Regions from separate parts of the Mycobacterium sp. 48b genome, predicted to be linked through region 2. Evidence: predicted binding sites of a transcription regulator. Region 2 holds the regulator's gene; the other holds the start of a gene.
What was found. The regulator LexA, encoded in region 2, represses DNA repair genes until DNA is damaged. The targets are predictions, from matches to a motif close to CGAACANNTGTTCG.
Positions count from the first base shown of each region.

Region 1 (15,674 bases), 320 kb from region 2:
ACGACGTGCACCGCCAGTTCGGTAAGAAGGCCTGGCGCGACCTGTTCGACCCGGCCGTCTCGATGGCCGACCGGGGATTCGACATCAGCCCGCGCCTGGCCGCGGCCATCGACGATGCCGACGCCCAACTCCGGGTGGACCCCGCTGCCGCCGGCTACTTCCTCAACCCCGACGGCAGTCCGAAGCCGGTGGGCACCCGCATGACCAATCCGGCCTACGCGAAAACCTTGGGCGCCATCGCATCCGAGGGTGCGCAGGCCTTCTACACCGGCGACATCGCCCGCGCTGTCGTGGCAGCCGCGACCGATACCAGCGGCGGCCGCACCCCGAGCGTCATGACCGAACAGGACCTCGCCGGCTACACCGTCAAAAAGCGCGACCCGCTGTGCACCACCTACCGCGGCCGCGAGGTCTGCGGCATGCCTCCGCCGTCGTCGGGCGGCATCGCGGTGGCCGCCACCCTCGGCATACTCGAGCACTTTCCCATGAGCGATTACAAACCCGCCCGAATCGACCTCAACGGCGGGCATCCGTCGGTGACCGGGGTGCACCTGGTCTCGGAGGCCGAACGCCTCGCGTACGCCGACCGCGACCGCTACGTCGCCGACACCGATTTCGTCCCGCTCCCCGGCGGATCGCCGGAGGCACTTCTCGGCGGCGCCTACCTCACCGGCCGCGCCGCCCTGATCTCCCGGAACCACACGATGGGCACAGCCGCGCCCGGGGACTTCGCCCCGCCGATGACCATCCCGCCCCCGCCGGAACACGGCACCAGCCAGATCAGCGTGATCGACAGTCAGGGCAATGCGGCGTCACTGACCACCACGATCGAGTCCGCCTTCGGTTCGTTCCACATGGTCGACGGCTTCCTGCTGAACAACCAGCTCACCGACTTCTCCGCCGAGCCGACCAGCGCCGAAGGCCATCCCATACCCAACCGGGTTCAGCCCGGCAAGCGCCCGCGCAGCACCATGGCGCCGACCCTGGTGTTCGACAAGACCGGGCCGCAACGCGGTCCCCTGTATGCGGTCACAGGCTCCCCCGGCGGCTCGGTGATCATCCAGTACGTCGTGAAAACCCTTGTCGGCGTCATGGATTGGAACCTGGATCCACAGCAGGCGGTATCCATGATCGACTTCGGGGCGGCCAACACACCCGTGACCAACGTCGGAGGGGAACACCCGCTGGTCGACACCGTCGCCAACGGCGACCGTGATCAACTGGTCGAGGGACTGCGGGCACTCGGCCATCAGGTTTCGCTGGCGGATCAGTCCAGTGGCCTGTCAGCCCTGGTCCGAACGCCGAACGGCTGGATCGGCGGCGCCGATCCGCGCCGGGAAGGCGTGGTGCTCGGCGACGTCGGCTGATCCTGCGGTGTCAGACGAGATTGGGTCAGACGAGATTTGAGCGATAGCGGTCGATGAGGTCCCGGACCTCGTCCATCGCCTTGACCGCGCGGTCCTTGTCGATGGCCTGGATCGCCATCACGGGGATGTACTCGTCGTCGGGCAGGTCCAGCCGGGCCCAGCGGGCTCCGACCGGGAACGACACCCCGAGAGCCTCGGACCAGGGAATCACCTTGAAACTGATCAGATTCCGGACTGCCACACCCGATGAGCCGACCCGCAGCCGCGGTCGCGCGAACAACAGCACCACTGCGCCGATGATCGCTCCCAGCAGGGCGATCGCCACCTGGTCGGAGGTCTGGAAGACCACGCCGGTGGAGCCCACCTTCAGCAGCACGCCGACCGCGACGTGGGCCAGGAAGATGATCAGCGCGGCACCGTAGGCGAAATACGGTGTCCGGTAAGGCCGGATCTCAAGGTCCCAGGTGTCCGCAGTCTTCTTGTCGGTCATCTCGCGGTCACGCCTTGGCGCGCAGTTCGCGCAACGTCAACGCGGTGGACAGGGCCGCTGCCGCCGCCTGAGCGCCCTTGTCCTCGGTGGAATCCGGGAGACCGGCTCGGTCCAGGGCCTGCGCCTCGTTGTCGGTGGTCAACACGCCGTTGGCGACCGGTGTGGACGCATCGAGTGACACCCGGGTCAAGCCCTGCGTCACCGCATCGCAGACGTAGTCGAAATGCGGGGTCTGACCGCGGATGACCACACCCAACGCCACCACTGCGTCATGGGTGGCCGCCAATGCCTGTGCCACCACCGGGATTTCGATGGCACCGAGCACACGCACCACCGTCGGCTCGGCGATACCGGCGTCAGCGGCGACCTTGCGCGCTCCGTCGAGCAGTGCATCGCAGATCTGGGTGTGCCAGGTGCTGGCCACGATCGCCAGCTTCACGTTCGAAGCGTCCACCTGGGGAAGATCAGGAACTCCGTGGCCGCTCACAGGGTCGAACCCGAATCGGTCGCACTGGGCGGCCTGCGGTCACCGAGCAGGTACACCGCCTCGTCGTAGTCGTCCATGCTGACCGCTTCGTCGTAGTCCTCGAGGCCGACGAGGTCGTGGCCCATCCGGTCCCGCTTGGTCATCAGGTAGCGGATGTTCTCCGAGTTCGCCCGCACCGGCAGCGGCACGCGCTCGATGATGTGCAGCCCGTAACCGTCCAGACCCACGCGCTTGGCCGGGTTGTTGGTCAGCAACCGCATCGACCGGATCCCCAGGTCGACCAGGATCTGCGCGCCGATGCCGTAGTCGCGCGCGTCGGCGGGCAGACCGAGCTTCAGATTCGCGTCGACGGTGTCCTCGCCCGCGTCCTGCAACTGGTACGCCTGCAGCTTGTGCATCAGGCCGATGCCGCGGCCCTCGTGCCCGCGCATGTAGAGCACCACGCCGCGGCCTTCGCGGGCCACCATCGCCATCGCGGCATCCAGCTGCGGGCCGCAGTCACAGCGCCGGGAACCGAACACGTCACCGGTCAGGCATTCGGAGTGCACCCGGACCAGGACATCGTGACCGTCGCTGGCCGGACCGGAGATGTCGCCGCGAACCAGCGCGACATGCTCGACGTCCTCGTAGATGCTCTTGTAACCGACCGCCACGAACTCGCCGTGCCGGGTCGGGATCCGTGCCTCGGCGATGCGCTCGATGTGCTTCTCGTGCTTGCGCCGCCACTCGATCAGGTCGGCGATCGAGATCAGCGCCAGGTCGTGATCGTCGGCGAAGACACGCAGCTCATCGGTGCGTGCCATGTCGCCCTCGTCCTTCTGGCTGACGATCTCGCAGATCGCGCCGGCGGGCTGCAGCCCGGCCAGGCGGGCCAGGTCCACGGCGGCCTCGGTGTGTCCGGGACGGCGCAGCACGCCACCGTCCTTGGCCCGCAGCGGAACCACATGGCCGGGCTTGGTGAAATCGTCGATCACAGAACCCGGATCGGCCAGGGCACGCATGGTGGTTGCCCGGTCGGACGCCGAAATGCCGGTTCCCACATCCTTTTTCGCGTCCACCGTGACGGTGTAGGCGGTGCCGTGCTTGTCCTGGTTGACCGCATACATCGGCAGCAGGCCCAGCCGGTCGCAGATCTCGCCGTCGAGCGGCACACACAGGTAGCCCGAGGTGTAGCGGACCATGAACGCCACGAGTTCGGGGGTGGCCTTCTCGGCAGCGAAGATGAGATCGCCCTCGTTCTCGCGATCCTCGTCGTCGATCACCACCACGGCTTTGCCCGCCGCGATATCGGCTATCGCCCTCTCGACGGAATCGAGCCTGGTCATCTGCGCCACCTTGCCTGTTCTAATGACAGGTCCCCAATGCGGGACCAATCGCCGACTCCAGTATGAACCACCGAAATCCAGCGGTTATTGCCAGCTCTTACTCACCGGGACCGGCCATCAGCCGTTCCACGTATTTGGCGATGATGTCGACCTCGAGATTGACGGTCGTCCCGACGCTCGCCTGGCCCAACGTGGTCAGCTCACGCGTGGTGGGGATCAGCGACACCTCGAACCAGTCGTCACCCACCGCGGACACCGTCAACGAGACCCCGTCGACGGTGATCGACCCCTTCTCGACGACATAGCGCGACAACGCGCCGGGCAGGCCGATGCGGACCACTTCCCAGTGGTCGAAGGGCGTGCGGGAGATCACAGTGCCGGTGCCGTCGACGTGGCCCTGCACGATGTGGCCGCCGAGGCGGCTGTTCACCGCGGCGGCCCGTTCCAGGTTGACCTGGCTGCCCACTCCGACCCCACCCAGACTCGACCGGTTCAGCGTCTCCCCCATGACGTCGGCGGTGAACGCGCCGTCGGGCAACACGTCCACCACGGTCAGGCAGACCCCGTTCACCGCGATCGAGTCGCCGTGACCGGCGTCGGCGGTGACCACGGGGCCGCGAATGGTGAATCTGGCGGCATCCGTCAGCTCCGCCTTGTCGACCAGGACACCCAGCTCTTCAACGATTCCGGTGAACACGCCGACCAGACTATTCGGCCCGAGTAGGAGTTGGAGAAAACGCCCGGCTGCCGCGAGCCTCTACGATGCAGTAATGCAGACGCGCCCACGCTTCGCAGTCCAGTCCTTACTCGCAATCCTCTTCGCAGCCGCCGCGCTGGTCGCGGGCTGCTCGTCGTCTTCTGAGAAGTCGAATGCCCCGCTGCCCGACGCGGCCACGCTGCTTCAGCAATCCGCAGCCACCACCAAGGCCCAGCAGAGCGTGCATCTGCTGCTGACCGTGCAGGGCACCATCAAGGGTCTTCCCGTGGAGAAGCTCGACGGCGACCTGACCAACACGCCGGCCGTGGCCGCCGAGGGAACCGTCGACCTCAACGCCTTCGGCCAGAAGATAGCCGACGCGAAGTTCGTGGTCGCCGAGGGCAATCTGTATGCCGCGCTGACCGCAGGCGATCCGCTGTCCGACTACGGACCCGCGGAGAAGATCTACGACGTGTCGACCATCCTGAACCCCGATCTGGGCCTGGCCAACGTGCTGTCGAGCTTCACCGACCCCAAGGCCGACGGCCGTGAGTCGGTCAACGGCACCGAAGGCGTCCGCGTGACCGGCACGGTCAGCGCCGACGCCGTCAACAAGATCGCCCCGCAGCTCAAGGCGGAGGGCCCGGTCCCCGCTACGGCGTGGATCAAGGAAGACGGCGACCACGCCCTGCTGCAGGCCAAGCTCGAACCCACCCCCGGAAACAGCGTCACCATGACCCTGTCTGACTGGGGCAAGCAGGTCACCGTCACCAAGCCCGCGTCCTGATGCAGGCCGCGGAGTCGGTGAAATCCGGCCGCAACCGCCACATCGCGATCAGCGCGGGCAGTCTCGCCGTGCTGCTCGGTGCCCTCGACACCTACGTCGTGGTCACGATCATGACCGACATCATGTCCGACGTCGGCATCGCGATCAACAAGATCCAGCAGGTCACACCCATCATCACCGGCTATCTGCTGGGCTATATCGCGGCCATGCCGCTGCTGGGCCGGGCTTCCGACCGGTTCGGGCGCAAGATGCTGATCCAGGTCGGTCTGGCCGGTTTCGCGATCGGCTCGGTGATCACCGCGCTGTCGGGCGATCTGACCATGCTGGTCATCGGCCGCGTGGTGCAGGGCACCGCGAGCGGCGCGCTGCTCCCGGTGACCCTGGCGCTGGCCGCCGACCTGTGGGCCGCGCGCAATCGGGCAGCCGTGCTGGGCGGCGTCGGCGCCGCGCAGGAATTCGGCAGTGTCCTGGGCCCGCTCTACGGCATCGGCGCGGTGGCCCTGTTCCATCACTGGCAGGCCGTGTTCTGGATCAATGTGCCGCTGGCCGTCATCGCCATGGTGATGATCCACTTCAGCCTGCCGGGCAAGGAACCGAGCGACCATCCCGAGAAGGTCGACGTCATCGGCGGCGTCCTGCTGGCGATCGCGTTGGGCCTGGCCGTTGTCGGCCTCTACAACCCGGAACCGGACGGCAAGCAGGTCCTGCCCGACTGGGGCCTTCCGGTCCTGATCGGTGCGCTGGTGGCCGCGGTCGCGTTCTTCGCGTGGGAAAAGGTCGCCCGCACTCGGCTGATCGAACCCGCGGGTGTGCAGTTCCGGCCGTTCCTGGCCGCGCTGGCCGCCTCGTTGTGCACCGGTGCCGCACTGATGGTCACGCTGGTCAACGTCGAACTGTTCGGTCAGGGCGTGCTCGGTAAGGACAAGTACGAGACCGCGTTCCTGTTGCTGTGGTTCCTGGGCGCGCTGCCGATCGGCGCGCTGATCGGTGGCTGGATCGCCACCCGGGTCGGGGATCGCATCATTACGTTCGTCGGGCTGATGATCGCTGCCGGCGGGTTCTGGCTGATCACCAAGTGGTCGAGCGATGTGCTCGACGCGGTCCACGACCTGGGGCTGTTCCAGCTGCCGGTCCTGGACACCGATCTGGCGATCGTCGGCCTGGGACTCGGATTGGTCATCGCTCCGCTCACCTCGGCCACGCTGCGGGTGGTGCCCGCCGCCCAGCACGGCATCGCCTCGGCATTCGTCGTGGTGGCCCGGATGATCGGCATGCTGATCGGTATGGCGGGTCTGTCGGCCTGGGGTCTGTACCGCTTCAATCAGCACCTGGCCGGTCTGACGGCCGCAGCCAACACCGGCTCGATGTCGCTGCAGGAGCGGCTGGCATCTCAGGCGACCCGCTATCGCGAGGCGTACGTGTCGATGTACGGCGATATTTTCGGGATCACCGCGATCGTCTGCGCTGCGGGTGCGGTGCTCGGCCTGCTGATCGCCGCGCGGCACGTCCACGCCGACGAACTCAGTGGCCCTCCCGAGAACCTCGGCGCCGGTGAGAGCGATGACCCGTCGACCGGGCAGCTGTACCTACCGACGCAGGTTCTTCCGGTGCAGTCCGCCGACCCGGAGGCCCAGGGCACCGACCAGCCGCCGGGACGCCATCGATCGAGCTGATCCGGTTCAGCAGCGTTCAACCCCGGGGCTCAGCAAACGTGGTGCCCGGTCGGCCTCAACCGGCCGGCTGGGCAACACGAGGCGAAGCGGAGCGCGCACCAGCGCGCGGAGCGTGCGGGGGGTCAATGATGTGCTGGGGAGCCAATCCTGCAGTGCAGTCATGCTCGCGTCCTTTGCTCGTGTTCACCGGCGCACATTCGGCAGCGAACGCGCTTTGGTACGAGTGTACCGATCATGACTGACAATGCCCGGTATTTCGCAAGCGTAACTTAGGTCACCCTAACTAGAGCTGGCTACCTACTGAAAGCCTGCTATCAGTTGGGTACCAGGCTCAGGCGAACATCCGGCCCGATGGCGGTGATGCCGTCGAACCCCCACCGCTGGGCGTGCCCGATGCTCGGCACCCCGATGTCGTCCACCGCGGTGATCGGCCCACCCAGCAGGATCGGCGCCACGTAGGCCAGGATCCGATTGACGACGCCTGCCCGCAGGAATGCCCCGGCCAGGGTCGGCCCGCCCTCCAGGAGCACATCGGTCCGGTCACCGAGCGACCGCATCACCTCGTGCGGATCATGCGTGCGGATCAGCATCGTGTGCGAATCATCGTTGAGCACCTTGGCATCCGGCGACACCTCGCGCATACCCACCACGACCCGCAGGGGCTGATGCCCGGTCAGCGTGCCGTCTGCCCGGCGCGCCGTCAACGTCGGATCGTCGACGAACACCGTCCCGGTGCCGACCACGATCGCATCGGCCGCGGCCCGCTTGCGATGAACGTCCGCCCGGGCCGCCTCACTGGTGATCCACTGGCTGGAACCGTCGGCGGCGGCACTGCGGCCGTCCACACTCGTCGCGAATTTCCATGTGACATGCGGCAATCCGGTGCGCTGCTTGTGCAGCCACTCGCGCAGCGGGCCCTTTTCGACCTCGTCCGCGAGCACCCCGGCGCTCACCGCGACACCGGCCTCGGCGAGTCGCCGCGCTCCCCCCTCGGCTGTGGGGTTGGGATCGGACACGGCGAAGGTGACAGCCGAAATCCCCGCCGCCAGAAGCGCGTCCACGCATGGCGGGGTGCGGCCGTGGTGATTGCACGGTTCCAGGGTGACGACGGCGATGCCGCCCTCGGCCCGGTCCCCGGCCGCCTGCAACGCCATCACCTCGGCGTGCGCGCCTCCGACGGGCTGCGTGCCCCCGACGCCGGCGACCTGCCCGTCACGGTCCAGGATCACCGCGCCGACCGGCGGGTTCGGGTATGTCGACCCCTTGACCTGTTCGGCCTGCTCGATGGCCAGCCGCATCGCGGCCTCGGGCGTCATAGCGTCAAATGCTTCGAGGCGCTCGCAGCCTGCTGACGCAGGGACTTCACCGCGGCGGCGGGATCGGCCGCGCTGTACACCGCGGAGCCGGCGACGAAGCAGTCCACGCCGGCCTCGGCGGCCTGCTCGATGGTGTCGGCGTTGATGCCGCCGTCGATCTCGACGACGATGGTCAGCTCACCGGCATCGACGAGCCTGCGTGCGGTGCCCACCTTGGCGAGCACCTCCGGGATGAACTTCTGCCCACCGAACCCGGGCTCCACCGACATCACCAGCAGGGTGTCGAACTCCTTCAGGATCTCCAGGTAGGGCTCCAACGGGGTGCCCGGCTTCACCGACAGCCCGGCCTTGGCACCGGCGGCCCGGATATCGCGGGCCACACCGATCGGGTTGTCGGTGGCCTCCGCGTGGAACGTGACGTTGTAGGCGCCCGCTTCGGCGTACGGCGGCGCCCAGCGTTCGGGTTGGTCGATCATCAGGTGGCAGTCCATCGGGATGTCGGTCGCCTTGAGCAGGGACTCCACCACCGGCAGGCCCAACGTGAGGTTGGGCACGAAGTGGTTGTCCATGACGTCGACGTGCAGCCAGTCGGCCCCGGCCACCGCGGCGACCTCATCGGACAGCCGCGCGAAGTCAGCGGACAGGATGGACGGGGCGATCAGGGGTTCTGCCATGGCGGTCAGCCTACTTTCAGAGCAGCAGCGAACATCGCATCGGTCCCGTGCCGGTGCGGCCACAGCTGGACGTGCGGTCCGTCGCCGAGGTCGTCGGCCGGGGCAAACAACTCCCGGGTGTCCAGCTGGGTCACCGGATGCCGGCGCACCGCGTCGGCCACCACCCCGACCGTCTCGGCCAGGTGCGGCGAACACGTCGCGTACAGGACCACACCGCCGGGACGGGTCAGCGCGATGGCCGCGGCGAGCAGTTCGCGCTGCAGTTTGGCCAGTCCGGGGACGTCGCCGGGCTGGCGCCGCCAACGGGCCTCCGGCCGGCGGCGCAGCGCTCCCAGACCGGTGCAGGGGGCATCGACGAGGACCCGGTCGAATCCGGCCTCCAGGCCCGATTCCCGACCGTCCACCCGACGCACGTCGACGTCGAGACCTCGCGTGTTCTCCTCGACCAGATCGGCACGGCGCGGCGCGGGCTCGACAGCGGTGACCCGGGCACCCGAGGCCGCACCGATGGCGGCCAGCAGCGCGGTCTTACCGCCCGGCCCCGCACACAGATCCAGCCAGCGACCGTTGTCCGGGCCGTCGAGTTCGGCCAGGGTCAGGGCGCGGGCCACCAGCTGGCTGCCCTCGTCCTGCACCTGGGCGGCACCGTCGCGCACGGCCGCCAACTGTCCGGGATCACCGCCCGGCAGGTACACCGCGTACGGCGAGTAGCGGCCCACGGTGCCGTCGGACTGTGCGGCCAGCTCGGCCGCGGTGAGCGCGGTGGGCCGTGCCGCCAGATGGACCAGTGGGCGTTCGTCGTCACTGGTCAGCAGGGCGTCGAGTTCACCGGCCCGGGCGCCGAGCGCATCGGTGAAGGCCTGGGCTATCCACCGCGGGTGGGCGTGCAGGAACGCGGCGTGCCCGACCGGGTCGGTGGCCGCCGGCGGCGCCAGTTGCTGCGTCCATTCCTGCTCGGTGCTGCGCGAGATCGTCCGAAGCACGCCGTTGACGAAACCGGCTCGGGCCGTGTCGAATTCGATTCCGGCCTGCTCGACGGTGGTGGATACCGCGGCGTGCGGTTCGACCCGGGTGCGCAGCAGCTGATAGGCGCCCAACCGCAACAGGTCGAGCAGCACCGGATCGATCCGCTCGGGCGGGCGCCCGGCCGCGGCGGTGATGACCGCGTCGAGCAGCCCCCGGGTCCGGCAGGCGCCGTAGGTCAGCTCGGTGGCGAAGGCGGCGTCGCGGCCCTCGATCCCCCGTTCCCGCAGCAGTGCGGGCAGGGCCAGGTTGGCGTAGGAGTCGCGCTCCGAGACCGCACGCAGCACGTCGAACGCCGCCCTGCGGGCCGGATCCAGCGGGGTCCGCCGGTGCTGGCGGTTCGGTCGGTTGGGCCGGTTCGGTCGGTTCGGTGAGTTCGAGGGCCTGCTCATGATGCGCGCACCGATTCCTCCAACCGCGCGCCGCGGGCCCAGTCAGCGGCGTTCATGAGTTTCTTTCCCGGCGGCTGGATCTGACCCAGTCGGACCGGTTGCGAGCCGGTACCGACCAGCACGGCATTGCGTTCGACCCGGATTTCCCCGGGCGCCAACGAATCTCCCGATTGATCCACCGTGACCGGACCGACCTTGACGCGGAGGTCCCCGATCATCGTCCAGGCGCCGGGATTCGGGGTGACCGCACGGACCTGCCGGTCGATGACGTGGGCCGGCAGGTCCCAGCGCACCCGGGCCGACTCCACGGTGATCTTGGGCGCCAGGCTCATTCCGTCAGCCGGCTGCGGCACCGCGGTCAGCGCCCCCTCGGCGATGCCGTCCATGGTGGATTCCAGCAGTGCCGCGCCCGAATCAGCAAGTCTCCCAAGCAGTTCTCCCGCGGTGTCGGTGTCGCGCACCCGCTCGGTGACCACGCCGTAGACGGGCCCGGAGTCGAGGGCAGGCTCGATCAGGAATGTCGTCGCTCCGGTCACCTCGTCACCGGCGGCGAGGGAGGCCTGTACCGGTGCCGCACCGCGCCAGGCCGGCAGCAACGAGAAGTGGAGGTTGACCCACCCGTGCGGGGGCACCGCGAGCAGCCGTTCACTCAGCAGCGCTCCATAGGCGACGACGGCACAGCAGTCGGGTGCCAGCTCGGACAGCTCGGCGATGAACTCGTCGGAATTGGGCTTGGCCGGCCGGAGCACCGGTATGTCGTGCTCAAGGGCCAGCTTCGCGACCGGTGACGGAGCGGGCTTGCCCCGCCGCCCGGCGGCGGCGTCGGGCCGGGTCAGCACCGCGACCACATCGTGGCGGGGCGAGTCGATCAGCCGCTGCAACGACGGGAGGGCGGGCTCTGGAGTTCCGGCAAAGACGAGGCGCACCGATCCAGTTTAGGGAGCCAGGGCGGTGCGGCCCTAATGCGTCGACTCATCGATGTCGAATCGGCGGTCTTGCATCCGGATGTTCTCAGCGCTATCGCAGAGCCGCGTTCACGGGCACGATTCCGCACATGGGTGATTTCAATCATGCTGCGCGTCAGCGTGGTTGTGATTGAGCGGGCGGTTTCTACCCGTCGTCAGCTTCGTCCGGAGGAACGAGGAGCTCCTCGGGGTGGAAGTGGTGGTTGACGGTGTCTTGGCCGGTATCCATCAGGGGTGGTGGGTGCCAGTGGACGCGACCGGTGTCGGGGTCGACGCTGGTCGTCCAGCCGAGTCCGACCAAGCGGTTGTCGGGTCCGCAGCCCAGGCCGAGGTCGGGGGCATCGGTCTGCCCGCCGTGTTGCCAGTCGGCTTTGGCGTGGTGGACCTCGCAACGGTCGGCCGCTGCAGTGCATCCCGGGCGGGTGCAGCCGCGGTCACGGTTGTAGAGCAGCAGGCGTTGGGCTTTGGTGGCCAATCGTTTGGTGCGAGCCATGTAGAGCGGTTCGGCGGTGTGGTGTTTGTAGACGGTGAGGTAGTGGAAGCTGTGCTCTGCCAGCCTGATCAAGTCGGCCATGGGCATCCACAGCCCCGAGCCGGTGACCGCGATGCCGGCGCCGGCCTCCAGTTCGGCCAGGGTCGTGGAGACCACCACCGTGACCGGCAGACCGCCATACTGACCGAGCCGTTTGGACATCAGCACTTCGCGCAGCACCGCTTTGAGCGCGTCGTGGTTGCGCTGCGCCTGGGTTCGAGTGTCCCGTGCGGCGGCAGCCTGCTGGTCGTGCTGAGCCTGAGCGGTGTCCTGCTCATGAGAGGTCTGCTGCTCCTCGCAGGCGTCGAGTTCAGACTCCTCATCAATGACATCGACGGCCTCGGAGTCGCTCACATCAGGCCCGGGCACGCCGGGCTCAGCATCGGGGCCGGGGGTGTCGGCCTGGTCGTCGAGCGGGTTCGGTGTGGGGTTGTGGACCGGTTCGGGATCGGCTGGGTTGTTGATACCCGGCGCACCCCACACACCGGTGACCGTAGTCAGATACGACGCCGTCTCGGGATCCAGCCAGCCCTGGACATGCACCAGCCCGTCAGCGTCCTGCGTGCCGATCCGCAGCCCACGCAGGTGCGCCGCGACATCAGGCGAGTCGCCGTCCTGATTGAGCAGATACAGCAGTTTCTCGGCGGCGGCCTTCAAGGTTTCGGGCGTGTCGCGCGTCGCGGCGGCCACCAGGTCCGATTCGATCTGGCCGAGTTCGGCGATGCTGACGTACTTTTCGGCCTTGGCCACGGTGTCACGGATGATCGTGATGTGTTCGGTGTTGATCGTGCCCGCCAGCAGCGCCTCGGCGCAGGCGGGAAACAGCGGCTCCAACACCTCACCGCCGACGGCATACCGCGGCCCCAAGGCGGCGGCTGCGGCCACCCGGCGGGAGGCTTCCCTGCCGCTGATCCGCATCCGGGAGGCCAGTACATCCTTCCAGGACTTGCCCCCGATCTCGTGCGGGGCGGCACGAGCCATCAGAGCGGCCTGGATCCGGTGATCGATCATAGCCTCGGTACGGGCGAGCCGCTCCCGCTCGGACTGCAGCGCCAACAACTCCGCGGTGTCGAACGCGGTGAAATCGGCATCAACCAGCGACGCGGTCGCGGCGCGGTGGCCGACCAGCGCTGTCTGCACCGCGTCCCGGCTCAGCACCAACCCGACCACCATGATTCGAACGCTAGTTCGACACCCCGACAGAAACACCTGAGTTTGGGACTGACGTGACCAAAGTGACCAAAGTTTTTCGGCGAGCTCAGGTGAGTCCGCCTGGGGCCTCGAAGCTTATTGGGGCGAGCGGTAATACTCCCGCTCCGACACCCCGGCCAGCGGGGCCAGATACACCCACGGGATCGTTCCGACCAGCCGGTTGAGGGTGGCCACCGCATCGTTGTAGTACTGCCGGGCGAACGCCAGCTTGTTCTCGGTGTCGGCCAGGTTCTCCTGCAGATTCAGGAAGTTGTTCGACGAATTGAGTTGCGGGTAGGACGATCCCAGCGCCAGCACCCCGCTCAGCGCCGAGTCGAGATCCCGTTCGGCGGCGCTGCGCTGTACCACTGAGGCTCCTCCGGTCGCCGAGGTCAGCGCCGCCTGGGCACTGCTGACCCGGCCGAGCACCGCCGTCTCGTGTGTGGCGAACGTCGCCACGGTCTGCACCAGCGCCGGGATCAGCGCGGCCCGGCGGGTCAACTCGACGTCGATGCCGCTCAACGCCTCGGCGACCCGCACGTCGGCTGCCCGCAGCTTGTTGTAGCCGACGACGAAGCCCACCAGTACCGCCACGGCCAGTATCAGCACCACGACCAACAGCAGCCTCACCATGAGCCGCCACCTCCCCCACCTCCGCCGCCGCCGCCTCCGCCGCCACCTCCACCGGACGACGACCCGCCGCCCGACGAAGAGGAGGACGACGATTGCGAGGCGGTGTACGCCCCGATCGACGACGATAGTGCTGATTCGAAACTGTCGAAGTCCGGACCGCTGGATCCGCCGCTGAAACCGTGGCTGCTGTCGGACGAGGACGACGATGAGTTGTACCAATTTGGCTGGGGTGCAGCCGCACCCATGGTGTCCTGATACTTCTTGGCCCACAGCGCCGCGGCACCGCCGGCCACCGCGAAAGGAATGTAGGCCAGGTAGAGGTCTTTTCGGGCGGCGAAGTCGAACCTCGTCTCGGCCGAATCGGTGGAGAGCAGACGGTGAAATCCCTCTGCCCGCGACCACAGCTCCCGGCCTGCCGGAGTCCGGCGGGTCCCCACACCCCCACGCCAGCCGCGCAGTGAACACAGGAAGAACACCGCGAAGGGCAATCCCCACAAAGTCATCGGAATTCCGAACAAGAGGAAGAAACCGGCCAGCGCCGCGAAGAACGCCACCACGTTGGCGACGCGAACCCACAGTTCCTTGCGGCGCTTGACCATGAAGCCGCCGTCGAACGCCCACTTGCGTACGGCCACAGCCATGTCGGCTTTGGCCTTGCTCAGCTTCTTGCCCGACGTCGCGGTGTTCTTCGCGGAGAATTCCGCACCCACCGACATCACCTTGAGCGCGGCACCTACGTCGATGCCGACCGGATCGACGCCGGCCCACTCTGCCGGCTTCGCGAGACCTTTGATCTTCCAGTGCTTGTCACTGACCTGCCGCAGCTCCACGAGTCCCCGCTCGGCGAGATGGAACAGCGTCGCGCTCAACCCGTTCTTGGGGACGGTCTCGGTGCGGATGTACTCGGTCTGCACCGGCCCGAGCCCTTCCGGCGGCGCGTACTGCACCGGGAATCCCGGTGCCGGTTCGACGGTGGTCCGCGACCAGAAGTACGCGAGGAATCCCATGCCGACGGTCAGCAGGGCGACCCAGACCAGTGCGGTGATCGACCGCCCCAGGATCCGGTCCCATGTGTAGGGCCAGGGCAGGACCGTCTGCGGCGGTGTCGCCACGTCGACCCCGGCGCGCAGCGTCACCGGGGTGTGCGGCTGAAGGCCGGTGGCCACCAGCCGCACGGTGTTGCCTTCGGTGCGCAGATCCGTACAGCCGCTGCCGACACCGAATCCCACACTGCAACCGGCCCCGGTGATCTCGGCGGGCAGGGTGACCGAGATGTCGGCCCGCTCGATCGTGTTGTTCCACGCCGGCGCGATGACGTTCCAGTAGAAGGCCGACCGGGCAGCGGGGTCACCGGTGTTCGAGGCGAACTGACGGCTCAGTCCCACAGAGCCCGGGTCGAGGACACCGTCGATGCTGTAGCGGATCTCGAAGACGTGGCTGCCCCAGTCCAGGGTGGTGGCGGGGTCACCGATCTTGGCGACCCGGAACCGGTTGCCCCTCTCCCACAGGAGCTCGTAGGCCATCGGCACACCATCCATCGTGACCGACGTGATGTCGGGCACCTGCCGGAGCCGGGAATTGTTCTGGTTGGCCACGTCCCAGTAGCGGAAGATGCCGTGCCGGCCGCTGGGGAAATCGCCGGTGATGGTCTCGACCGCGGTCATCCGTCCGTCGGCGTCGACCGTGAAATCCGCCCGGTATTCGGTGATCACCACGGGATCGGCAGGGCCCGCGGCTGTTCCCGATCCCGACCCGCCGGTGAACAGCAGCGGCCACAGCAGGCCAAAGGCAATGAGCCCCAACGTAAACAACCACGACCCCACCCGGCGCATCGCAGCCTCCTGATTCGGCACTCACCGACAACGGGTGAAGTATCCGCCTTACCCGATGTGCAGAGGGTCGATTTGGATACGACATGGTTGCTGATCCTTGCGCGCACTGAGCACCGCGGTGGCCCGGCGGAGCGCGGCCGCCAACTCCAGACCCCCGCCCCGCGGCACCCGGACCAGCATCCGACTCACCTCGGCATCGGCGCCCAGGCCCGGTGGCCTGCGTGCACCGACGGGAAGTTCCACCGGCCCGAGGATTTCTGCGACATCGGGCAGCTGCGCCGTCTCGAGCA
Region 1 covers NZ_JBLVUL010000001.1:4,664,410-4,680,083, forward strand. The annotation lists gene ggt (gamma-glutamyltransferase) at 1-1,367, shown strand, start outside; gene ACNQR1_RS22780 (PH domain-containing protein) at 1,393-1,857, opposite strand; gene ribH (6,7-dimethyl-8-ribityllumazine synthase) at 1,865-2,344, opposite strand; gene ACNQR1_RS22790 (bifunctional 3,4-dihydroxy-2-butanone-4-phosphate synthase/GTP cyclohydrolase II) at 2,341-3,669, opposite strand; gene ACNQR1_RS22795 (riboflavin synthase) at 3,767-4,366, opposite strand; gene ACNQR1_RS22800 (LppX_LprAFG lipoprotein) at 4,440-5,153, shown strand; gene ACNQR1_RS22805 (MFS transporter) at 5,153-6,826, shown strand; gene ribD (bifunctional diaminohydroxyphosphoribosylaminopyrimidine deaminase/5-amino-6-(5-phosphoribosylamino)uracil reductase RibD) at 7,141-8,142, opposite strand; gene rpe (ribulose-phosphate 3-epimerase) at 8,139-8,816, opposite strand; gene ACNQR1_RS22820 (RsmB/NOP family class I SAM-dependent RNA methyltransferase) at 8,822-10,231, opposite strand; gene fmt (methionyl-tRNA formyltransferase) at 10,228-11,157, opposite strand; gene ACNQR1_RS22830 (DUF222 domain-containing protein) at 11,342-12,901, opposite strand; gene ACNQR1_RS22835 (LemA family protein) at 13,016-13,552, opposite strand; gene ACNQR1_RS22840 (DUF2207 domain-containing protein) at 13,546-15,384, opposite strand; gene ACNQR1_RS22845 (primosomal protein N') at 15,433-15,674, opposite strand, start outside.
Region 1: a site for LexA is predicted at 12,906-12,919, ahead of ACNQR1_RS22830 (DUF222 domain-containing protein). Genes of this name have one in related genera too.

Region 2 (15,674 bases):
CTTGACCGGGGCAGGCGTGCTGGTGGAGAACGCGTTGTTCGCGACACTCGAACCGACTACGCGGCGTGGGGAATTCGACGACGGCCGGCCATTCGTGCTGACCGATACCGTCGGCTTCGTCCGTCACCTGCCCACCCAGTTGGTCGAGGCGTTCCGGTCCACCCTCGAAGAGGTGGTGGATGCCGACCTGCTGGTGCACGTGGTCGACGGCTCCGACGAGCATCCGCTGGCGCAGGTCAACGCGGTCCGTCAGGTGGTCAACGACGTGGTCGCCGAGTACGACATCGCTCCGCCGCCGGAGTTGTTGGTGGTCAACAAGATCGACGCGGCCACCGGCCTCGGGCTGGCCGCGCTGCGGCGCGCGCTACCCGACGCGGTGTTCGTCTCGGCGCACACCGGTGACGGGCTGGACCGGCTGCGGGCCCGGATGGCGGAGATGATCCCGCCCACCGACGCCACGGTGGACGTGACGATTCCCTACGACCGTGGGGATCTGGTTGCGCGGGTGCACGCCGAGGGCCGGGTGGACGCCACCGACCACACCACAGACGGCACCCGGATCAAGGCGCGCGTACCCATGGCGCTCGCCGCGAGCCTGAGCGAGTTCGCCACCTTCTGATCTGCCCCGTCGGCCGGACGTAGGTCAGGCCGCAGGCTTCTTCTCGGTGGCGTTGGCCTTGGCCTGCTTGGCCTTGCCCTTGGCGGCGTCTGCCGTGCTGTTCTGGCCACCCAGCGCCTTGCGTACGGTGCTGCGGATCGACTTCGCCAGGTCGCGCGCCGGGTGGACATCGCCGACCCGCAGCTTGGGTCGCTTGGTCTCGACGGTCGGGGTTGCGGTGTCGTCGGCGTCGGTGGCGGTCGTGGCCAACGGGCCCACCTTGAGCACATTGAGTTTGGGAGATCCGGGAGTCTTGGGCGAACCGGTTGTGACGGCGGTGGTATCCGAAACCGTCACGGTGTCCTGCGAGTCGGCGGCATCGGCGGCCTCAGTCGGGTCGGACCAGCCCGGTAGTGGGTCGAGGCCGGGGTTGCGCGCTGCCTGGATGCCCTCGGGGATGTCGTTGATGAGGTCGCCGACCAGCTTCACCGGGTTGACCCTCGGCACCAACTGGAATGGCGTCGGGCTGCCGTAATCGCCACGGTCATAGCCGGTTTCGATCAACGTCTGCAACGCCGGCGACACCAGATCGACGAGCGGTATCACCACGGCGGAGGTTCCGGTTGCCGCGCCGAGATCGATCAGCGGCTGCATGATCGGCAGGTACTTCGCGGGCAGGGTGATGTAACGCGTGTCGCCGTGGACCTGGCAGTGCGTGACCTCCGAGCAGTTCGCCTGCGCGTTCGCGACCGCGGCCTGCACTTGCTCGGGCGTGTATCCGTAAGGCGTCACGCCGGCCTCGTCGCTGCCCTTCGGCGCGAGGTAGGTGCCGTGCACGTATTCGAAACCGGCGAGCGCGTTGGCCAGAGCCAGCGGGTTGAGCACCCAGGACGGCGCATCGGCGACGCCGTCGTACTGCAACGCGATGTCATCGGTGTTGACCACCCCGTCGGGTGCGGTGTCGGTGGGCGTCGGATTGCCGAACGTCGCGTCCAGGATGGGCACCGTGCCCAGCGCTGCCAGGCGCTCGAACAAGCCACCGTTGGGCCGGTTCGGGTTGCCGATCAGGACGAACGAGACGTTGGAGGGCAACGTCGGGTCGGTGGGGTTGTTCAGGTATGCCAGGTTTCCCTTGTAGATGCCGGCCACGGTGGCACCCTGCGAATAGCCGAAGATCACGACCTCGTGGTCCGGGTTGTAATCCTGCTCCTGGCCAGGCGCCGGCGGGGTCAACTGTGCACCGTAGGCGGTGGCCAGACTCGACACGCCGCTCTGCACCGAGACGTTCCACTTGGCGCCCTCCAGCCCGCCCCACCCGGCGAACGGGAACGGCCAGAACTGGGCGATGTAGGGAACGCCGACGCAATCCACGTCGGTGCAGGTGCTGCCCGGTGCCACGTAGTACTGGACCGCGTGATCCTCGTAGTTCTGCGACAACGCCGGATTCGGTGTGCCGGTGCCCGGAACCACCAGCACCGTGGCGCTGAGCACGACGTCGGCGGTGTAGGTCGTGGTGATCGCGATCGCGGCGGACCCGGACAGGGCCACGGCACCGACCAGCAGCGACCTGGCAGCAGAACGGGGTGAGAATCGCATCGGCCGGGATCTCCTTCCGCTGACGCCGCGGTCAGCGCTGAAGGGATCTTTGCACCGGCACACATCCGCTACCGGGTAAACGGCCGAAGTGGCGGCCGCTCAACGGTTTCAGCGTTCCCGGATCACCGGGGGCCGGTGCGCCCGCAGCGGGGGGAGTGCCCCGGCGAACTTCTCGACCTGCACCAGGACGTGCGCGCCGGTGCAGCCACGTGCCAGCGACGAGGTCCCGACGTCCTCGGTGAGCACGTTGGGGTTGCCGTGGACGCACATCGAATCGGGGTCGGCCGGATCGGCCGGATCGAACCAGGCGCCGGTCGACAGCTGCACCACGGCCGGGCGCAGCCGGTCGTCGATCACCACGCCGGCCAGGCACGCCCCGCGGTCGTTGAACACCCGCACCACGTCGCCTGCGGCCAGTCCGCGGTCCGCCGCGTCGTCCGGGTGGATCCGGATCGGTTCGCGCCCCTGAACTTTCGACGCCTGACTGGTGGCGCCTCCGTCGAGCTGACTGTGCAGACGGGTCGCGGGCTGATTGGCCAGCAGGTGCAACGGATATCGGGCGGCCCGCGCGCCGCCCAACCATTCAGTCGGCTCGTACCAACTTGGATGGCCTGCGCAGTCGGGGTAGCCGAACCCGTCGATGTCGGTGGAGAAGATCTCGATCCGCCCGCTCGGCGTGGCCAGCGGGCGCCCGACCGGGTCGGCACGGAAATCCGCGAGCAGCGTCAGTCCGGGTTCGGTCGGAAGCCGCACGTGTCCCGCGGCCCAGAACTCGTCGAACCCGGGCACCTCGAAATCCAGACCCGCAGACCACTTTTCATACATATAGGCCAGCCACTCGCGCGCTGTGCGGCCCTCGGTGAACTGAGGGCCGAAGCCGAGCCGCTCGGCCAGGGCCGAGAACGTGGTGTAGTCGTCGCGGGAGCCCGCGTACGGTGGCGCCAGCGCGGGCATGGCCACGAGCAGCGGGTCGTTGCGGGATCCGGAGTAGTCCTCGCGTTCGTAGGCGGTGGTCGAGGGCACCACGATGTCGGCGTGCTTGGCCATCGCCGTCCAGTACGGGTCGTGCACCACGATGGTGTCCACGCGGGACAGGGCCCGGCGCAACCTGGGAATGTTCTGGTGATGGTGGAAGGGGTTGCCGCCGGCCCAGTACACGCACTTGATGTCGGGGTAGGTCAGTTGCATGCCGTTGTAGTCGAACGGCTGCCTTGGGTGCAGCAGCATGTCGGCGACGGCCGCGACCGGGATGAACGTCTGCACCGGGTTGGGGCCCTGCGGCAGCGCGGGCAGGCCGCAGCGCAGCGGCGGCAGCCCAGGCTCGTTCATCGACCCGTAACCGTGCCCGAAACCTCCTCCGGGAACCCCGATCTGGCCCAGCATCGCCGCCAGGGTCAGCCCCATCCACGGAGCCTGCTCGCCGTGCCGGACCCGTTGCAGCGACCAGCTGACGGTGACCAGGGTGCGGGAGGACGCCATCCGCCGGGCCAGCGCGGTCAGTTCCTCGGCGGGCAGACCGCTGAGCGCCGACGCCCACTGCGGCGACTTGGCGACGCCGTCGTCGCGGCCCAGAAGGTACCGCTCGAATCGCGGGTACCCGGTGCAGTGCGTGTCGAGGAAATCGAGATCGGCCAGGCCCTCGGTGGCCAGGACGTAGGCCAGCGCGAGCATCACCGCCACGTCGGTGCCGGGGACCGGGGCCAGCCAGTGGCAGTCGCCGTCCAGGTCGTCGCGCAGCGGGCTCAACGACACGATCTGCCCGCCGCGGTCACGCAGCCGGCGTAGCGCATCGCGGGCCGGATGTGCCGTTGTGCCACCGTGATTGATACCGGTGTTCTTCAACGCGACGCCGCCGAAACACACCAGCAGGTCGGTGTTCTCGGCGATGACGTCCCAGTCGGTGGAGCGCTTGAACAGGTCGTCGTGGGTGCCGACCACCCTGGGCATGATCACCCCGGTGGCACCCAGGCTGTAGGAATGGCGGGAAAACGTATAGCCGCCAAGCATTTTCAGAAAGCGGTGCACCTGACTCTGGGCGTGGTGGAAGCGTCCGGCGCTGGCCCAGCCGTAGGAGCCGCCGTAGATCGCCTCGTTGCCGTAGGTGTCGACGATCCGTCGCAGTTCATCGGCGAGCAGTTCGGTGAGCTCGTCCCAGGACACAGCGACGTACTCGTCGGCGCCACGGGAAGCACTGGGGCCGGGGCCGTCGCGCAGCCAGCCCCGGCGCACCGCGGGCCCGGCGACCCGGGAGCGGTGCCGGATCGAGCCTGCGAGGTTGCCCAGCAAGGGCGACGGGTCGGCGTCACCGGCCAGCGGGGTGACGGCACTGATGTCACCGTCGGCGAGGTCGGCGGTGAAGGCACCCCAGTGCGCGAGGCTCGTGGGGGACTGGGACACAGCCCGAGTTTACGGGCGGTAGGGACCCACCCCGGGCTGACCAACCACCCGGTTGGTATAGGTTGGCCCCAACTCAGTAACCAGTACCGGAGGTCACACCATGAGCAGTGTTGTGAAGTACGACCGCACGTTGTTCGAGCCCGAGCACGACTTGTTCCGCGAGTCGTACCGGGCATTTCTCGAGCGCCACGTCGCGCCGCACCACGACCAGTGGGAGAAAGACAAGATCGTCGACCGCGGCATCTGGCTGGAAGCGGGCAAGCAGGGCTTTCTCGGGATGGCCGTGCCTGAGGAGTACGGCGGCGGCGGCAACCCCGACTTCCGGTACAACACGATCGTCTGCGAGGAGACCGTGGCCGGCCGCTACAGCGGCATCGGCTTCAGCCTGCACAACGACGTCGTCGCGCCGTATCTGCTCCGGCTGGCCACCGAGGAGCAGAAGCAGCGCTGGCTGCCCAAGTTCTGTACCGGGGAATTGATCACGGCGATCGCAATGACCGAACCCGGTACCGGTAGCGACCTGCAGGGCATCAAGACCCGTGCGGTCCGCGACGGCGACCACTACATCCTGAACGGGTCGAAGACCTTCATCACCAACGGCATCCACTCCGATCTGGTGATCGTCGTCGCCCAGACCGACCCCGAGAAGGGGGCCCTCGGGTTCTCCCTGCTGGTGGTGGAGCGCGGAATGGAGGGCTTCGAGCGGGGCCGGCACCTGGACAAGATCGGTCTGGATGCCCAGGACACCGCCGAACTGTCGTTCATCGACGTCAAGGTGCCTGTGGAGAACCTGCTCGGCGAGGAAGGCCAGGGTTTCGTCTACCTGATGCAGAACCTGCCGCAGGAACGGATCTCGATCGCCATCATGGCCGCCGCGGCCATGGAGGCGGTGCTGGAGCAGACCGTGCAGTACACCAAGGAACGCAAGGCATTCGGCAAGCCCATCGGCAGTTTCCAGAACAGCCGATTCCTGTTGGCCGAACTGGCGACCGAGGCCACCGTCGTGCGGATGATGGTCGACGAGTTCATCCGGTTACACCTCGACGAGAAGCTCACCGTGGAGCAGGCCGCGATGGCCAAGTGGTACTCCACCGAAAAGCAGGTCGAACTCATCGACCGGTGCCTGCAGATGCACGGCGGTTACGGCTACATGCGGGAGTACCCGGTTGCGCGTGCCTACCTGGACGCCCGGGTGCAGACCATCTACGGCGGCACGACCGAGATCATGAAGGAGATCATCGGCCGCAGCCTGGGTGTCTGACGCACCTGAATCACCCCGCGTGACCCCCGGGAAGCCAATATCTGGGCCGTCAGACCCAGATATTGGGGCTTTTTTGGTCATGATCGGCCGCGTTCCTTGGTTATCGTCACCTGCTGAAGCAAAGTTGTCGGGGCGGGACAATTCTGAGAAAACTTTGCCGAACGAGCGGGGAGGGCGCATGACTAGGCCTGGAGCGAGGCTGAACGCGGCCGTGTGGCGGTTGGCGGTCGGCCTGCTCGCACTCGTCGTCGCTGGTTTGATGGTGCCGGCGGTGGCTTCGGCCACCCCGGAGTCGGATGCCGACGCCGCGGTCACCGCCGCATGGGAGGCCAGCGGCGGCGACGGTGGCCCGCTGGGGCCGCGTCAGGGCGGCGTGTACGCGGCGGGTTCGGGCTTCGCGCAGAACTTCGCCGGGGGCAAGATGTTCTTCACCCCGGCGACCGGCGCGCATTTCATGCAGGGCGCGATCCTGGAGAAGTACGAGTCGCTGGGCGGCCCGGCCGAAGGTGACCTGGGATTCCCCACCATCGACGAAGGCGCAGGGCGCGCCCCCGACAGCCGCAACTCGACGTTGAGCGCGCCGGACAATCCGGTCATCTTCTGGACGCCGGCCACCGGTGCGCGGGTGGTCCGGGGCGCCGTCAACGCCGCGTGGGACAAGCTCGGTGGTTCTGCCGGCGTACTCGGCGTGCCAGCCGAAGATGAGTCGTTCGACGGCGATGTGAGCTCTCAGAAGTTCACCGGGGGTGAGATCTCCTGGAACCGCAAGACCAAGACGTTCACCACCGTGCCGCAGGAGCTGGCCGATCAGCTCGCGGGACTGGACATCCCGTCGGATCCTGCCGCGGCGATCGCCGCGGCGCGCCGTGCGGCAGGTGGCCCGATGGGTCCGCTGGGAGCCAAGGACGGCGATCAGTATCCGATCGGTGACGGCGGGATCGGCCAGAACTATGCCGGCGGCAAGATCTTCTACAGTCCGGCCACCGGGGCCAACGCCATCACCGGTCAGCTGCTGGAGAAGTACGAGAGCGTCGGTGGTCCCGAAGGCGATCTGGGTTTCCCGACCGCCAGCGAGGCCGAGGGCGGGCTGGGTCCCAACAGCCGGATCAGCACGTTCGCCGCGGCCGACAACCCGGTCATCTTCTGGACTCCCGACTACGGCGCGGTGATCGTCCGGGGCGCGATGAACGCGGCCTGGGACAAGCTCGGTGGGGCGAAGGGCGCACTGGGCGCCCCCATGGCCGACCAGACCGAAGACGGCAGCGTCATCAGCCAGCGGTTCAGCGGGGGCGCGATCTCCTGGGATCGCGACGCCAACACGTTCACCACCGAGCCGTCGAAACTGGCCTCGGAATTGAGCGGGTTGGAGGTTCCCGGTGTCGGGCAGCCTCACGCCACCGGCCCGCAGCCTTCGGTCCCGGACAACAAGAAGCCGTTCTCCTGGCATTGGAGCTGGTGGTGGCTGATCGCAGTGGTCCCGGTGCTGCTGCTGGCGGGGCTGATCGTGGGCGCCGCCCTCTGGCACCGCCGCCGTGCCGGTGACGATGACGACTTCGACCACGATCCGTTCGACGACGACTACGACGCCGGTCCCGGCGAACCGCATTACGACGAGGGCCGATACGACGAGGCAGGCTACGAATCGCGTGGCTACGACGACGAGTTCGGCGGCGATCGCGGTCCGCGGGAGGCGGGCTACGCGCCGAGCGTGGCCTACGGCGCCGGTGAGGCCACGACGGCCCGATTCGCCGGGCCCGGCGAGGAATCCGCAGGCGTCGCGGCGGCGTCCCCCTATGACGGTCCCACCGACATCGCGATCCCGGTCAGTCAATGGGCCGCACCGCACGGATCGGCAAGTGGCTACGGATCACCGGGCGAGGAGGACGAACCACCCGAGGACTCCTCGCAGCTGGCCGGCCCGGAGTCCGGGCAGCGCTACGGCGGCTACGACGACGACAGCTACCACGACGACGACGACTTCGACGATGACGACGACTTCGAAGAAGATGACTTCGAGGACGACGATTTCGACGAGGACGAGGACCTCGACGCGCCGATAGACGCCGACTTCGAGGAAGTCGCCGAAGGTGACGACACCGAGGGTGAGATCGAGGCGGAGCTCGCGGACGAGGATCTGACGGACACCCGTGCGCTCGTGAGCCCGGCCGGCGGAGTGCCCGAGGCGCAAGGTTTCGCGGTGCCGGCCGGCCTGGTCGTGTCGAGCGACCAGGACAACGTCGACACCGCTCCGACCCGGGTCATCACCGAGGCCGAGGCATACAGCGGGGAGGCCCACAGCGGCCGCCATGCTGCCATCGAACTCGATGAGATCCCCAGCGCCACGGCCATTCACCTGCCGCTGGACGATCCGAACCGTGCGCCGGAGGGATATCCGATCAAGGCCGACACGAAGTCGGGCCGGTACTGGGCGCCCGACAGCAGTGAGTACGACGACGCTGCGGCCGAGATCTGGTTCGCCAGTGAGGAATTCGCACGCACGAACGGATTCTTCCGAGCCGACTGAAATCGAGGGACCCGGCCACCGTGGAGGGCGGCCGGGTCGGATCCTGCTCGGTCAGATCTTGCGGATCACGGTGACCACTTTGCCGAGCACCGCTGCGTCGTTGCCCGGGATGGGGTCGTAGGCCGGGTTGTGCGGCATGAGCCAGACCTGCCCGCGTGTCCGCTTGAAGGTCTTGACGGTGGCCTCACCGTCGATCATGGCCGCCACGATGTCACCGTTGTCGGCCACGCTCTGCTGGCGCACCACCACCCAGTCGCCGTCGCAGATCGCGGCGTCGACCATCGAGTCCCCGACGACCTTGAGCAGGAACAGCGAGCCCTCGCCGACCAGTTCGCGGGGGAGCGGGAAGACATCCTCGACGGCCTGCTCGGCCAGGATGGGACCACCCGCGGCGATGCGTCCCAGCACCGGGACGAAGGTCGGTTCGGGTAGCGCATCGGAGCCGGCCACATCGGTGGACACGACGGCGGCCGCGGGATCGTCGGCGGCACGCACGTCGACCGCGCGCGGCCGGTTGGGGTCGCGCCGCAGATAGCCCTTGCGCTCCAGGGTGCGCAGCTGGTGGGCGACCGACGAGGTCGAGGTCAAGCCGACCGCATCGCCGATCTCGCGAATGCTGGGCGGGTAGCCGCGACTGGTCACCGACGCGCGGATCACGTCGAGAATGGTCCGTTGCCGGTCGGTGAGGCCGCCCTCGGCCCGGCGTGGGGCCGCGCCGTCCGATTCGGCCGAGCTGTCGATGCTGCCGTCCCTGCTGCGGTCGTCGCTCATGAGGGCGAATGTAGTCGCTGCTCGAACATTAATCAAACATGTGTTCGATGCGTGTTGCGGCGTGTCCCCTGGTGGGGTGCCTGCGGGGGTGTGTGCGGGCCGTCGACGGGCTTCTCCGCCCGAACTTGTCGGTGCCCCATTCTATCGTTTGGCAACAGTTCGATCACATGTTCTATCAATCGAACACCTGAGCGACTATGTTCGAACACAAGAGCGAATACGACCCACCGAAAGGCAGTCAGATGGCGATCATCGATATCCCCGCCGATAGCCGTTCCAGCGCTGTTCGGGCCATGCGGAAGGCGCAGCCGCCCCGGGCCCGCGCCCAGTTCGGCGCCGCCGCGCCCCGCCCCGTGCGCCGGGTCCAGCGGCCGGCGCCCTCCCGTCCCGCCGCCGGTGCACCCCGGTACCGCGGAACCGGGGTGCTGATGTCGCGGGCATCCCATCGGAGTCGTCCCATCACGCCGTTGACCACGGTCCTGTTGGCGCTCGTCGCGGCCGGCATCACCGTGTGGCTCGGGTTGGTGGCCCAACTCGGTGGTGTCGTGGGGGCCGAGACGCCCGCGCCGGCTGATCTGGCGGTGGTCCAGGTGAAGTCGGGGGAGACGCTGCAGCAGGTGGCGCGGCGGATCGCCCCGGATGCCCCGGTGGCCCGGGTCGTCGAGCAGATCCGCGATCTCAACCAGCTCGACTCCGCGGCCGTCGATGCAGGGCAGACACTGCTCGCCCCGGTTGGCTGAGCACTGCGATGTCCGCTGAATCGTCCTGGCTGCCAGCCACACTGGTCGGCGTCGGCGTGAGCACCTACGCCCCACTGGACCCGGCGGTGAGTCTCCCGCGGGCAACGCGGGTACGCTCAAGGGCGCTCGAGCTAGTTGTCCGGCGGCATGACGAAGGAGCGGTAATGCATTGTCCGTTCTGCCGTCACCCAGATTCGCGCGTGGTCGATTCCCGCGAGACCGACGAGGGACAGGCCATCCGGCGCCGGCGGTCCTGCCCTGAATGCGGCCGCCGATTCACCACCGTCGAGACGGCTGTGCTGGCCGTGGTGAAGCGCAGCGGGGTGACCGAACCGTTCAGCCGCGAGAAGGTCATTCGAGGAGTACGCCGATCCTGTCAGGGCAGGCAGGTCGACGACGACGCCCTCAACGTCTTGGCGCAGAAGGTCGAGGACGCTGTCCGTGGACTCGGCACACCGGAGATCCCCAGTCACGAGGTCGGCCTGGCGATCCTTGGACCGCTTCGTGAACTGGACGAGGTCGCCTACTTGAGGTTCGCCTCGGTGTACCGGTCGTTTTCGTCGGCCGAAGACTTCGAGCGTGAGATCGAGGCGCTGCGGGCCCACCGCGCCGAGGCGTGATCCGGCCCGGGTCAGGTCCCGGTTCAGTCCAGTCGAGAGGTGCCGTCGTTGACGACGCGGCCGGCCAGACGAACCCAGCCCTCCGGACTCCAGCGAGTTTCGATCACCGAGCCCTTGCCCTGCACGATCGTCAGATCCCGGCTGAGATAGTCGGTCATCCGCACTGCCGCCGACCCCGTGGCCTCGTCTTCGGGAATGCCCAGGTGTGTGGCGAATGACCGGGAACGCAACATGCCGTGCGCTTCGTCGCTCCAGGCCCACAGGTAGGCGTCATCGAAATCGTCGGGGTCGGCGGCGAGCACCTCGTCGACCGTGGCCAGGTCGTGGATGGCGAATTCCGGGGCCCATTCGGAGCGGGCATTGACAATGGCGCGATCCTCGTCGTACTCGACCTGAAGGATTCCCGAGGGCACGCGCAGGGTGTGGACCGGCAGTCCGATTTCACGCAGCCACCACGACGCGCCGACCGTGGGGTGTCCCGCGAACGGCAATTCGGCAACGGGGGTGAAGATGTGGGCACTGGCCGAGTTGCCGCCCGGCTGCGGAAGATCGATGAATACGGTTTCGCTGTAACCCAATTCGGTGGCTATCCGTTGCCGGTCGCCCGGGGCGACGATGCTGTTGTCGACCACGCCGAGCGGATTTCCGTACTTGCCGTCGGAGTCGGTGAACACGCGTAACACGGTGACGTCGATGGCCATGATCCGATGCTACGTCGCAGACCGGGCTCGCCGGGCGGACCATCCGGCGGCGATGCGCGGGTCAGGAGGTCAGGTCGCGCTGCGTTCGTCGGCGTCCATCGCGTCGAGCACCGCGATCTGGGTATCGAACGGCCCGCTCATCGTCGATTCGGTCCGTCCACTGCGCAGCAGGCTGCGGAGCTGATCCTGGTCGTAGACCGACGGTTCGGTCGTGTCGATGAAGCGTTCGACCACTTCGACGAAGCGGTCGGGATCGTCGTGGAACGGAAAATGCCCGGATCCCTTGAAGATCTCCAGTTGGGAACCGGGCATCGCGGCGTGGGCCATCCGAGCATGGCTGACCGGGATCACCGAGTCGGAGTCGCCCCAGATCAGCTGCACGGGAACGGATTCGGTCAGGTAACAGCGATCCAGCATGGTGACGACCTGGCCGCGCCAGTCCACCACGGCGCGCAGGGTGCGAGCGAACGCCGACGATGCCGTCGGCTCGGGCAGATCGGCCAGGATGCGCAACATGTCCGGGATGTCGTGTCCGAGACCGGTTGAGCCCAGCACCGCGCCCGCGGCGCGGCCGGCCAGCTGCAACGCCGGCAGTACCAGGGGCAGGCGCAGCAGTGCCAGGGCCTCACTGCCCATCGGTAGCGAGGCGACCCGCAACGCCATGTTGACGTCTTTGGTGACCCCGCCGGCGCCGACCAGGATGAGGCGGTCGACCAACTGCGGGAACTGGTAGGCGAATTGCATGGCCACGCCACCGCCCAGGGAATGGCCGACCACGGTCACCCGGTCGATGTCGAGCACGCTGAGCAGGTCGCGCATGCCGTTGGCGTAGGCCGCCACCGAATAGTCCGCACGCGGCTTGTCGGAGCTGCCGTGGCCGAGCAGATCCGGGGCGATCACGGTGAACCGCTGCGCCAGCGCCGACTGCACGGTGTGCCAGGTGGTGGAGTTGTCGCCGATGCCGTGGATCAGCAGGATCGCCGGACCGGATCCGGCGACCCGGAAGGCCCGCCGGTACCCGTGGATCGTGCGGTACTCGAGCGTCGGGGTGAGCTCGCGAACGGTCCGCAGATGGGGTTTGCGCTCGGTCATGCTGGTCAACCTCGCTCTCGGCCCGCCGTCGGGCTCCTATGAGTGGGTGTCGCCGTTCGGGAATCCGTCGCCGAACCCGTCTCGTCCGTCCTTGTACTTGTCGTCTTTGAACTTGTCACCGGTCTGCTGGGCGAGGAACCGTTCGAACTCGGCTCCCAGTTCGTCACCGCTGGGCAGTTCCTCGTCACGCGCCAGCAGAGACCGATTCTCCTGTGCGGCAACGAACGCATCGTACTGGCGCTCCAATCCCGTCACCACTTGGGCGACCTCGGCGCTGGCCTCTACCTGCTCGTTGATCTTGCTGTACACCTCGGCGCCCGCCTCGGACAGTTTGTCCAACGGCAGTTGTAGCGAACCGGTCCGGGCCACCTCGGCCAGCAGTGCCTCAGCGGCCGGCGGATAGGCCGTCTGGGCCAGGTAGTGCGGGACGTGCACCGTGTAGCCCACCACCTCGTGGCCGTGCTGGGCCATACGGAACTCGAGCAGGTTGGACACGCTCGCGGGAACCTGGACCTCACCGACCCACGGGGTGTGCTCGGCGATCAGTTCCTTGTCGTTGGCGTGCGCGGTGAGCATGACGGGGCGGGTGTGCGGCACCGCCATCGGAATGGTGCCCAACCCGATCACCCGCCGCACCCCGAGCTGTTCAGAGAGCAGCCGCACGGCGGTGATGAAACGTTCCCACCGCAGGTCCGGCTCCAGACCGGCCAGCAGCAGAAACGGCGTGCCCACGTCGTCGTGCAGCGCGTACAGGTTCAGCTCGGGTTCGTCGTAGCTGGTGAAGTGGTCGGTCTTGAACGTCATCAGCGGCCGCCGCGACCGGTAGTCGAGCAGCTCGTCGATGGCGAAGGACGCGACCAGCTCGGTGTCGAGGGTGTCCTTGAGGTGTTCGGCAGCCAGCCGGATCGCGTGACCGGCGTCGGAGAACCCCTCCAGGGCGTGGATCAGCACGGGGCCGCGGCCATCCGATGAGGACAGCTGTGGCGCCGGGAACTCAAGCTCGTACATGCCGCTCTGATCGGGCTGGTAGTGCTGGTCGGGGGTGTCGCTGCTGTCGGTCATCTCGCTTCGTCTCCTCGCTGCGGTAGGACGCTGTGACGGCCTACCACCATGTCATCCAGTGTCCCGCATACCCGGGCCGCGGGTTCGTTCCCCCCGCCTCTGCGTGCGAACGCGCCGGGACGGGTTCGGCATTCCGGCGGTTATCCCCACGATCAGGCAAAATCGTGATGATGCAGGTGACCAGGATGGTGAAGCTCACAGTCGCGGCGGCAGCGATGACCGCCGGGGTGTCGGCGTGCACCGTGCCGGGCGCCGGGACCGCGGGCGGCGGAGCCGCGGCCCCCGCGACGGTCCCGCCGAGTAGTCCAGCGGTCGCAGCCAGCCCGTTGTCGCAGGCCGGCGCCGAATCGGTGACACCGGACCGGCGGGTCGGGGCGCTGTTCCTGGGCGACACCACGACGCACACCTGTAGCGGATCGGTGCTGGCCAGCGCGGCCGGCAATCTGATCCTGACGGCTGCGCACTGTCTACTCGACGGTGTCGGCACCACATTCGTTCCCGGGTTCGACACCAGCGGTGGGGATACCTGGCACGTCAGCACGGTGTATCTGGACCCGCGGTGGCTCGCCGAGCAGGATCCACAAGCCGACTACGCCATCGTGCGGGTGACCGGCGGCTCCGGCGCGAGTCTGCTCGCGGCGGCAGGCGGCGGGCTGACGCTGGGTTCGGCACCCGCGCCGGGTGTTCCGGTGACGGTGACCGGCTATCCGATGGGCGAGGGCGGCAGCCCACTGGCGTGCCGCGGCGCGACCGAATGGTCACCGCAGGGGTTCCCGTCGCTGGCCTGCGCGGGCCTGACCGACGGTTTCAGCGGTTCCCCCTGGGTTTCCGGGTCGACGGTGACCGGCCTGGTCGGCGGACTCGACGGAGGCGGATGCGACGACGACGTGTCCTACTCGCCGCACTTCGACGAACGGATCGCCCGGTTACTGGCCCGGGCCGAGGCAGGCGGACCCGGCGATGCGGCTCCCGCCGCGCTCGAATCCGACTGCTAGACCCGGAACTGGTTGAGCGCGCGCAGCTTGTTCATCACGTCGAGCGCCGCGACCTTGTAGGCCTCTGAGAACGTCGGGTAGTTGAACACCGCGTCGACGAGGTATTCGACGGTGCCGCCGCAACCCATCACGGCCTGCCCGATGTGGACCATCTCTGTGGCATTGGTGCCGAAGATGTGCACGCCCAGTACCCGCAGATCCTCGGTGGACACCAGCAGTTTGAGCATCCCGTAGGAGTCGCCGGCGATCTGGCCGCGCGCCAGCTCCCGGTACCGGGACACGCCCACCTCGTAGGGGATGGAATCCTTGGTCAGTTCGACCTCGGTGGCCCCGACGAAGGACACCTCAGGGATCGAGTAGATGCCGATCGGTTGCAGGCTCATCATGGCCTTGGTGGGTTCGCCGAAGGCGTGGTAGGCGGCCAGCCGGCCCTGCTCCATGGACGTCGCGGCCAGCGCCGGGAATCCGATGACGTCGCCGACCGCGTAGATGTGGTCCACCTTGGTGGTGAAGTTGTCGTCGACGTAGATGCGGCCGCGGTTGTCGGCCTCCAGGCCGGCGGCGGCCAGGTCGAGGTGATCGGTCTGGCCCTGGCGTCCGGCCGAGTACATCACGGTCTCGGCGGGAATCTGCTTGCCGCTGGCCAGGGTGGTCACCGTCCCGGTGGTGCCGATGTCGACGGCGGTCACCTCCTCGCCGAACCGGAAGGTCACCGCGAGGTCGCGGAGATGGAAGCGCAGGGACTCGATGATCTCGGGGTCGCAGAACTCGAGCATGTCGTTGCGTTTCTCGACCACGGTGACCTTGGTGCCCAGCGCCGCGAACATCGACGCGTATTCGATGCCGATGACCCCGGCCCCGACCACCACCATCGAGGTGGGCAGCGTCGCGAGATTGAGGATGCCGTCGGAATCGAGCACGCGCGCCTCGTCGAACGTCACCCCGGCAGGCCGGGCCGGTTTGGTTCCGGTGGCGATGACGATGAAACGGCCACGGACAGTGACGAGTTCGGCGCGGGTGGGGTCCTCGACGACGATCGTGTGGTCGTCGGAGAAGCGGCCGTGGCCGGTGTAGAGCTCGATGCGGTTGCGCATCAGCTGGGACCGCACGACGTCGATCTCCTTGCCGATGACGTGCTGGGTACGCGAGAGCAGATCGGCCGGGGTGATCTTGTCCTTGACGCGGTAGCTGGCGCCGTAGAGCTCGCGCTGGCTCATGCCGGTCAGGTAGACGACCGCCTCCCGCAGCGTCTTGGACGGGATGGTGCCGGTGTTGACGCACACCCCGCCGAGCATCATGCCCCGCTCGATCACCGCA
Region 2 covers NZ_JBLVUL010000001.1:4,989,081-5,004,754, reverse strand. The annotation lists gene hflX (GTPase HflX) at 1-619, shown strand, start outside; gene ACNQR1_RS24395 (PE-PPE domain-containing protein) at 644-2,194, opposite strand; gene ACNQR1_RS24390 (molybdopterin-dependent oxidoreductase) at 2,303-4,591, opposite strand; gene ACNQR1_RS24385 (acyl-CoA dehydrogenase family protein) at 4,692-5,852, shown strand; gene ACNQR1_RS24380 (LGFP repeat-containing protein) at 6,031-8,376, shown strand; gene lexA (transcriptional repressor LexA) at 8,428-9,147, opposite strand; gene ACNQR1_RS24370 (LysM peptidoglycan-binding domain-containing protein) at 9,390-9,887, shown strand; gene nrdR (transcriptional regulator NrdR) at 10,052-10,507, shown strand; gene ACNQR1_RS24360 (PhzF family phenazine biosynthesis protein) at 10,531-11,208, opposite strand; gene ACNQR1_RS24355 (alpha/beta fold hydrolase) at 11,278-12,300, opposite strand; gene ACNQR1_RS24350 (proteasome assembly chaperone family protein) at 12,337-13,362, opposite strand; gene ACNQR1_RS24345 (trypsin-like serine peptidase) at 13,548-14,357, shown strand; gene sthA (Si-specific NAD(P)(+) transhydrogenase) at 14,354-15,674, opposite strand, start outside.